One region of the Arthrobacter sp. NPDC055585 genome, then DNA from elsewhere that is predicted to be linked to it. Evidence: riboswitches for the same ligand, from Rfam matches in the RefSeq annotation. Region 1 holds a riboswitch; the other holds the start of a gene.
The links. A riboswitch is a leader RNA that binds a small molecule or an ion and turns the genes downstream of it on or off. The one in region 1 is predicted to bind S-adenosylmethionine.
Positions count from the first base shown of each region.

Region 2: another riboswitch for S-adenosylmethionine. It lies ahead of ACWGQ2_RS01615 (hypothetical protein); the one in region 1 lies ahead of ACWGQ2_RS11025 (LLM class flavin-dependent oxidoreductase).

Region 1 covers NZ_JBSHIT010000005.1:256,403-260,869, forward strand. Annotated here, with positions in the region: gene ACWGQ2_RS11015 (aliphatic sulfonate ABC transporter substrate-binding protein) at 1-861, opposite strand, end outside; gene ACWGQ2_RS11020 (ABC transporter ATP-binding protein) at 982-1,809, opposite strand; SAM riboswitch class IV at 2,221-2,335, shown strand; gene ACWGQ2_RS11025 (LLM class flavin-dependent oxidoreductase) at 2,371-3,765, shown strand; gene ACWGQ2_RS11030 (hypothetical protein) at 3,790-4,152, shown strand; gene ACWGQ2_RS11035 (alpha/beta fold hydrolase) at 4,258-4,467, shown strand, end outside.
Region 2 covers NZ_JBSHIT010000001.1:380,869-385,335, reverse strand. Annotated here, with positions in the region: gene glsA (glutaminase A) at 1-1,015, opposite strand, end outside; gene ACWGQ2_RS01625 (cold-shock protein) at 1,227-1,430, shown strand; gene ACWGQ2_RS01620 (hypothetical protein) at 1,587-2,036, shown strand; SAM riboswitch class IV at 2,136-2,261, shown strand; gene ACWGQ2_RS01615 (hypothetical protein) at 2,403-2,798, shown strand; gene ACWGQ2_RS01610 (Nramp family divalent metal transporter) at 2,902-4,209, shown strand; gene ACWGQ2_RS01605 (serine/threonine-protein kinase) at 4,421-4,467, shown strand, end outside.

The DNA of each region.
Region 1 (4,467 bases):
CACCTCGAGGTCCAGGCCGGCGACGTCGGCGAGGATCTGCGCGGTTTCCTCCGGGTTTTCGGCGGCCCAGGCGCGGGCCTTTTCGTAGGCGTCAACTACTGTCTGGGCCAGTTCGGGCTGCTCTTCCAGGAAGGACTCGGTGGCGTTGAGGAAGCCGTAGGTGTTGAAGTCCAGGTTGCGGTAGAGGAACTTCGCGCCGGCGTGCTCGGCACCGGCCATGATCGGATCGAGGCCGGACCACGCATCCACTGCACCGTTCTCCAGGGCGGTGCGGCCGTCGGCGTGCTGCAGGTTCTCAACCGTCACGTCGGAGGTGCTCAGACCGGCTTCTTCCAGTGCCTGGACTAGGAAGAAGTAAGGGTCGGTGCCCTTGGTCGCGGCGACGGACTTCCCTGCGAGGTCCTCGACGGAGGTGATGTCCGAGTCGGGGGAGACCAGGAGTCCGGCCCATTCCGGCTGGGAGTAGATGCTGATGGTCTTGATTTCGGAACCGTTGGCGCGGGCGAGGAGGGCAGCCGAACCGGCGGTGGAGCCGACGTCGATCGCTCCGGCGCGCAGCGCCTCGTTGGCCTTGTTGGATCCCGCGGACTGTACCCAGTTGACCTCAACGCCCTGCTCTTCGAGGGTGGCTTCGAGCCAGCCCTGGTCCTTGATCACCAGGCTGAGCGGGTTGTAGGTGGCGAAGTCGATGTTCAGGGTGCCGCCGTCGGCCGTTTCGTTGGCGGCTGCGCCGGAGGAATCTTCGCCGGCAACGCAGCCGGTCAGGGCCAGGGAGACGGCGGCGGCGGTGGCTGCCAGTGCGGTGAGCGGGCGGCGGGAGACACGGGGTGGGCGGCGGGAGAAGCGGGAACGGCTGTTCATGGGGATTCCTTCGAGACGGGTGGAGCAGAAAAAATCAGGGATAGGTACAACTGGTGCGGGCACAAAGCGTCCGCGGTTTGGCCCCGTTTTGAGCGCGGGGGCAGGGGAGGCGTGGGCGCTCTAGTGGCGGTCGACGCCGAGGCTTGCCAGGAGTTCGCCGCGCATTCGGGCGAGTTCGGCTGAGGCTCGGTCCCGGGGGCGGGCGCCGGGAACGGTGATGGTCTGGGTGATGGTGGCCCCGGGTTTGCCGGGTTCGCGGCCGAGCACGATGATCCGGTCGGCGAGCTGGAGGGCTTCATCGACGTCGTGAGTGACCAGCAGGACGGTGGCCGGGGCGGCGCGGTGCACGTCCAGCAGCAGGTCCTGCATCTTCAGGCGGGTCAGTGCGTCCAGGGCGCCGAACGGTTCGTCCAGCAGCAGGACGCCGGGCTTGCGGGCCAGGGCGCGGGCCAGCGAGGCGCGCTGGGCCATGCCGCCGGAAACGGCGCGCGGCTGGTGCTTGGCGAAGCTGTCCAGTTCCACGAGCTTGAGCAGTTCGGAGACCTTGGCCTGGCCTTCGGAGGCGCTGGTGCCCTTCGGCAGGCCGATCGCAACGTTGGCCTGCAGGGTCTGCCAGGGCAGCAACCGGGGTTCCTGGAAGGCGACGGCGCAGCGGTCATCGATGCCGCGCACAGCGGTTCCGTCGATTCGAACCTGGCCGGTGGACGCGGCGTCGAGCCCGGCAGTGGCGCGCAGCAGCGTGGACTTGCCGCAGCCGCTGGACCCCAGGATCGCCAGGACTTCCCCCGGGCGGACTTCAAAGTTGATGTCGCGGAGCACCACGTGGGCGTCTGCGCCGGAGCCAAAGCTGCGGCCAACGCCGTCGAACGTCACGGACAGGGCGGTGTCGGGTGCGGTGGGCGCGGCAGCGGACACAGCATGGGACCCAGAGGACAGTACAGCAGTCATTGAACACTCCATCGGTCCTGGCAGTAGCACCCTACGGAAAACGTCCTGGGCCGTTACCGGCCTCCTGCGACGTCCACCTCGCTATCGCAGTGCCTCAAGGAGGAAGCACTCCGACCAGGGTTGCTGCGGCTTCACTGATCCAGGTCTCTCAGCCGCTCGGGATGGTCAAGCACCAACTAAACGCCCTGAAGTCCGATCCCGGCAAGTCCCCGCGTAACATTTCGAATCCAGTCCCCTTCCCGCCGGTGTCCCCATCGAGAGGCCAGTTACGGCTCTTTTGAGCGCCCAAAGGAGCCGTAACTGGCCTCTCGATGGTTTTTGGGAGGGGAGAAGTACGACGGCGGCCGTTACGCCGCGTGACAGGCGGGGCTTGCGTGCCACCGGGGGAACGGGCGCATACTGAACCCGCAGGATCATGAGTCCCAACGCGAAGCTCTGGCTGGTTGGGCGGCAACCCTCTCCCGTAGCGGGGTGCCCCAGATGACGATCCGGTCGCCGGCAGCACCGCCCGCGGCAAGTACGGCGCTCCCTCTGCGGTGCGTCCTTCCGTAAAGGACCCTCATGGCCACCACGCCCGCCCGCCACATCCGCTTCAACGCCTTCGACATGAACTGCGTGGGCCATCAGTCGCCCGGCCTCTGGCGCCACCCCGAAGACCGTTCCGCGGACTACACCAAGCTCAGCTACTGGACCCATCTGGCCCAGACCTGCGAACGCGGCCTGTTCGACGGGATCTTCATTGCCGACGTCCTCGGCACGTACGACGTGTACGGATCCTCCAACGAAGCGACCCTGCGGCAGGGCACCCAGGTCCCGGTAAACGATCCGCTGCTGCTGGTCTCCGCCATGGCGCTGGTCACTGAACACCTCGGCTTCGGCGTCACGGCCGGAACCGCCTACGAGCACCCGTACCCGTTCGCCCGCCGGCTCTCCACCCTGGACCATCTCACCGGAGGGCGGGTCGGCTGGAACGTAGTGACCGGCTACCTGCCCTCCGCCGCCCGGAACATGGGCCAGGAAGACCAGCTGGAGCACGACGAGCGCTACAACCACGCCGATGAATACCTCGAAGTTGTCTACAAGCTGCTCGAGGGCTCCTGGGAAGACGATGCCGTGGTCCGCGACCGGGAGACCGGCGTGTTCACCGACCCGGCCAAGGTCCATGACATCAACCATGAGGGCAAGTACTTCAAGGTCCCCGGCATCCACATTTCGGAGCCCTCGCCGCAGCGCACACCGGTGATCTACCAGGCCGGTGCGTCGCCGCGCGGCATCGCTTTCGCGGCAGAGAACGCTGAAGCAGTCTTCGTCGGAGCGTCCACGGTGGAGAAGCTCAAGGCGACCGTCACGAAGATCCGCGACGCCGCCGAAGCAGCAGGACGGGACCGGCACTCGATCCGGATCTACACGCTGCTGACCATCATCACCGCCGCCACTACCGAGGAAGCCGAAGCCAAGCACCTGGATTACCAGAGCTACATCAGCGACGAAGGCGCGCTGGCGCTGATGTCCGGCTGGATGGGCGTGGACCTCTCCACCTACAACCTCGATGAGCCGCTCGGCTCGGTGAAGTCCAACGCCATCCAGTCCGCTGCGGCGAACTTCCAGAAAGTGAAGGACGACGGCGAGCCCTGGACGGTGCGCGACATCGCCGAGAGCGCCGGGATCGGCGGGCTGGGCCCGCGGCTGGTGGGCTCCGGCGAGGAGGTTGCCGAGGAACTGATCCGCTGGGTGGAGGAGACCGACGTCGACGGCTTTAACCTCGCGTATGCCGTCACACCGGGCACCTTCGAAGACGTGGTGGAGTTCGTGGTTCCGGAGCTGCAGAAGCGCGGCGCGTACCCCACGGAGTACGCCCCCGGCACTCTGCGGAACAAGCTCTTCGGTGCCGGAGACAAGCTTCCCGCAGAGCACCGCGGTGCACGGTACCGGCTGGCACCGGCAGTAAAGGGATAGAGGCCCCTCGGCTATCCTCGATCCATGACTGCCGACGGACCGTCCAATACCATTCAGCTCACCGTCAGTTCCAAGCGTGCCCGGGCACACGGCGAACTGGTGGTCCAGGCACCGATGGCTGCCCTCCCGCCCGCCGTGGAGCGTGCCCTGGCCGGACTTCCGCGCATGACACTCACCGCCATCTGGCGGGAACGGGCGGAAATCGTGGCCGGTGGGAACTGGAAGTCCTTCGGCGCCGTCATTGTCCTGTCCTTCGAACCAATCGATGCCCGCACCACACGCGTGAGCGCAGCCAGCACCCCGAACGTCCCCACCACGCTGTTCGACTACGGCCAGGGCAAGGCCGACGTCACCGAGGTGCTGCGGGCCGTCGCCGCGGAACTCTAAGGCAGCTCCGGGACGGCATGCTTATTGACCCCCGGGGGCGGCCCTTCTACCTTGGAGGGACGGCCCGTCATCTTCGGCTCCCACCCTCCCGCCAAGGAGACCCCCATGGATCCAGCAGCCAGTGCCTCAGGACGTGTGCTTTCCGCTGACGGAACGCCGATTGCATGGCAGCGGCAGGGCGAGGGACCGCCCCTGGTGGTGGTGGACCCGATCATGATGGACCGGACTACGTCCTCCATGGCCGGGGTTGCCGAATTGCTGGCGGAGGGGCACACCGTCTATACATACGACCGCCGGGGCAAGGGCGAGAGCGGA
Region 2 (4,467 bases), on a different contig from region 1:
GCAGCACCCCGGCTGCTTCCTCGCTGCGGCGGATGCCGGAGGGCGTGGTGCCAATGTCATACGAGCCGCGCAGGGCAGAGCGGCCGGTGCGTCCGGCGCGGACAAAGTGCAGTTCAAGATCACTGGAGAGACGCTGCGCGACGGCGACGCCGCGGACGCTGCTACCGTGCGCGTCCAGCGGCGGAGAGTAGACAGCAAGGCCGATCTGGCCCGGAAGCACGGCAATGGTGCCTCCTGCCACTCCGGACTTTGCCGGCATGCCGACGCTGCTCATCCAGGCGCCGGCGTCGTCGTACATTCCGCAGGTAGCCATGACGGAGAGCACCCGCTCCACCGGTGCAATATCCAGGACCTGTTCTTTGGTGAGCGGATTGCGGCCGCTGTTCGCCAGAGTCGCGGCCATCATGGCCAGGTCCAGCGCGCTGACCATCACCGAGCACTGCCGGAAGTAGTCCTCAATCACCGGGGTGGGGTCGGATTCGATGATGTCGAAGCTGCGCAGCAGGTAGGCCAGCGCGTGGTTGCGGTGGCCGGACTTGAGCTCGGACTGGTAGATCCGTTCACTGACGGAGAGCTGGCGCCCGGCGAACGCGGAATAGGTGTTCAGGATCCGCTTAAACCGGGAGTTTCCTCCGGAGCCGCGGACCAGGGAGGTAGCCGTCAGTGCTCCAGCGTTGATCATGGCGTTCGCCGGGCGGCCGGTGCCCTCGGCGAGGGAAATCTCGTTGAAGGAATCCCCGGACGGTTCAACATCAACCTTCGCATCGACGTCGTCCATGCCGCGGTCCGCCAGTGCGAGCCCGTAGGTGAACGGCTTGGAGATCGACTGGATGCTGAACTCCTCACGGGTATCCCCAATCTCGTAGACGTACCCGTCCGCAGTGGCAAGGACAATGCCAAAGTTGTTCGGATCGACGTTCGCCATCGCCGGAATCGAACTGTACGGCTTGCCGTCCTTCAGGTCGGCTATCTCGGTGTGGATTCGCTGCAGGTAGTGATCAATGGGGGAGTCCATCCAACCAGCCTACGGGGGTCCTAAAACCCCGTGACCTGACCGTTACCTCTGTGTATACTGGCACGCAGTTGTTGTGTTGAGCGTTTGAACTTGAAGCGGCGAACCCCGAAACCAGGGCCAGCCGCTTTTTTTGTCCATACGCTGCATGGGACACTTCAGCTGGAAACTCCTCGACGGTCGGGGAAGTTTCGCCTCAGAAGGATGATTAAAAATGGCAACAGGCACCGTGAAATGGTTCAACTCCGAAAAGGGCTTCGGCTTCATCGAGCCCGATGACGGCAGCGCCGATGTTTTCGCCCACTACTCCGCCATCAACGCGAGCGGCTACCGCTCCCTCGAAGAGAACCAGAAGGTTAGCTTCGATACCGAACAGGGACCCAAGGGCCCCCAGGCGGTAAACATCCAGGCTGTCTAACCAAAGACTTCCGGCCCTTTCACGGGCCAGCTGGACTCAGGATGCAGGACGGTTTTCCGTCCTGCATCCTCTGTTTAACCACGCATCCATCAACTGCTGATGGGGAGCAACCGGCGGACATTCCCTGCGGCGGGCAGCCGGCGTACTTTGAACAGCATGGCCAGCAACAAGAAGAAGATGACTCCCGCAGACCTTGGACTGGACCTCAGCTCCGGCGCGCCGGATCAGCTCTACCGGTGGCTGCTCGCCAGCCTGCTGTTCGGCAAGCGCATTCAGCAGGAGATCGCCGCCCGCACCTGGCACGTCCTGATCGACAACGGGCTCACTGGCCCCGAAAAGTTTGCAGACGTCAGCCGGGACCAGCTGATGCGCCTGCTCACCGAAGGCGGCTACGTCCACTACCGCTGGAAGGAGGATGACGAGCTGCACACCGTGATGGCGGGAATCATCAGGGAGTTCGGTTCCGTATCGGACATGGTCAAGGACGCGGAATCCCCGGCAGAGCTCCGCCGCCGGCTCGAGCAATTCCCCGGCATAGGCCCGGTGACCGCGAACATCTTCCTGGAATGGGTGCCTGAACGCTTCAACGGCACATATGCCGGATGAGACCGGTGCTGCGGCAGGGCGGCCGGAGCAGGACATATCCGCCACACGGGCGTAACGCAGCACACAATTCCGGCCGGGTTCTGCCTATACTCCTAACAGCTTCAAGAACTGCGGCCGCCAAGCTCCGACTTGGCCGCATACCAACCCCACGCTCGTTGGGTGGTTCGGATGAAGAAGCGGCCTGCACTCGCCTTCGGGGCAACCGGTGCCAGGCAAGAGCACGCCGAAAGGACCGGCGCCCGGCGCCGCAGCCATGGACACTTCTGTACCCGTTTCCCTCAACGCAGTCAGCCTGCAGGATTACGAGGCCCTCGTCAGCATCCGGGAAGCTTTCGTCAACTTCCTGCTGGGCGAGCCTGCCGCCGCATGAGCGGTCCCTCGGGCCTGCTCCTGGATACACCGGTCCTGGCGGAGGTCCGCAGCGGATCGCCGGATCCCGCCGTCGTGGGTTTCCTCCGCAGCCGCAGCCACCTGCGCGTCTTTGTGTCGGCACTGACCATAGGCGAACTTGAGTCATCGTCGCCCGGATGGCTCCGCGAGCTGTCCTCCCGGTTCACGGCCAACATCCTGCCGGTGGACCACGAGGTTGCCCTGCTCTGGCGCACGCTTCCGGAAGCAGCGCCCGGGGATGCCCGTGGTGTCCTCCGGACCTGGCTCGCCGCTACGGCCATCCAGGGCAATTTGACGGTCGTGACCCCCGAACCTGAGGCGTTTGTGGCCTGTGGGGCCAGTGCGGTCAGCCCGTTCACGGAATTCCACTGAGTGCAAGCCCTGTGAGAGAATTCATTGTCCCGGGTGAGGCCGGGCACACTGCCGCGTGCTGTCCTGGCGCCGCGGCCACTCGCTAGTTAGGAATTCTTGGCCGATGGCTGAAAACAATCCCCGCGCTGACGCGGTACCGCATTCGGAGCGGATCGATGATGACGGCGGCAAGGCTGCCAAATGGAAAATAGTTGGCCCCGGACTCGTGGTTGCGGCCACGGGTGTTGGCGCAGCCGACATGGTTGCGACCCTGGTCGCGGGCTCACGCTACGGCTATGGCCTGCTCTGGGCAGTCATCCTCGGCGTCATCCTGAAGATCATCCTGGTTGAGGGAGCGGGCCGCTTCACGCTCGCCACCGGCAAGACCATCTTCGAGGGCTGGCGTTCCCTGGGCCGCTGGACCACCTGGTACTTCGGCCCGTACATCATGATCTGGGGCTTCGTTTACGGTGCCACGGCCATGTCTTCCGCCGCGCTGCCGCTGGCGGCGGTCTTCCCGTTCCTGCCGCTGTGGGCCTGGGCGATTGTGATGGGCCTGGCAGGCTTTGTGATGGTGTGGTTCGGCAAGTACGCCACGTTCGAGAAGATCACCGCGGCCCTCGTCGGGCTGATGTTCATTACCGTTGTCGGTCTGGCAATCATCGCCACCCCGAATATCCCGGAGATGTTCAAGGGCCTCGTCCCGATGATCCCCGAAGGCGGCATCGTCTACACGCTGGCGCTTGCCGGCGGCGTCGGCGGCACCATCACGCTGGCTGCCTACGGCTACTGGCTGCGTGAAAAGGGCTGGTACACGCCTAAGTGGATGAAGGTCATGCGCATCGACAACTCGATGGCGTACGTCATGACTGGCATCTTCGTCATCGCCATGCTCATCGTGGGTGCCGAAGTTGTGCGCACCGCGGGCATCACCCTCAGCGCCGGAGACAAGGGACTGCTGGATCTCTACGACGTGCTGAAGCTCGAATACGGCGACTTCGTGGGTACCGGCTTCCTGATCGGTTTCTGGGCAGCGTCCTTCTCCTCCATCATCGGGGTCTGGAACGGCGTTTCCCTGATGTTCGCCGATTTCTGGGGCAACATGCGCGGCAAGGAATCCGGCCACCCGGACACCCGCGTGGGCGGCAAGTACTTCAAGTTCTACGTCCTGTGGCTGACCTTCCCGCCCATGATCCTCTTCGCCCTGGGTCAGCCGATCGGCCTGATCCTGGCGTACGGCGTGCTGGGCTCGCTGTTTATGCCGTTCCTCGCAGTCACCCTGCTGGGCCTGCTGAACGGCAAGCGCATCCCCAAGGAATGGGCCAACCGTCTGCACACCAATATCGCGCTGGGTCTCACCGCCCTGCTGTTCATCATCCTGGGCCTGCAGCAGGCCTGGAAGGCTCTCGCACCGGTACTCGGCGGGGAGTAATCCCGCGAGCCGGACGGGCTCCCGGGCCCCTTCCGGGGAGCCCGGATCGAAGCACCCGAAACTGCCCTGCCGCGCCCTCGCGCAGCAGGGCAGTTTAGCGTATTGCACCTGCTTCCACGAGGGAAAAACGCAGTTCGAAAATATGTAGGGAAAGCCCATCTACGCCCCGAGCACCCTCCGCTACGCTGTAATGGCGAGAGAAGGTTGCAGCATGGAAATCAGCGCAGCGGGTGGCCTGAATCGTCTGATTGCGGGCCG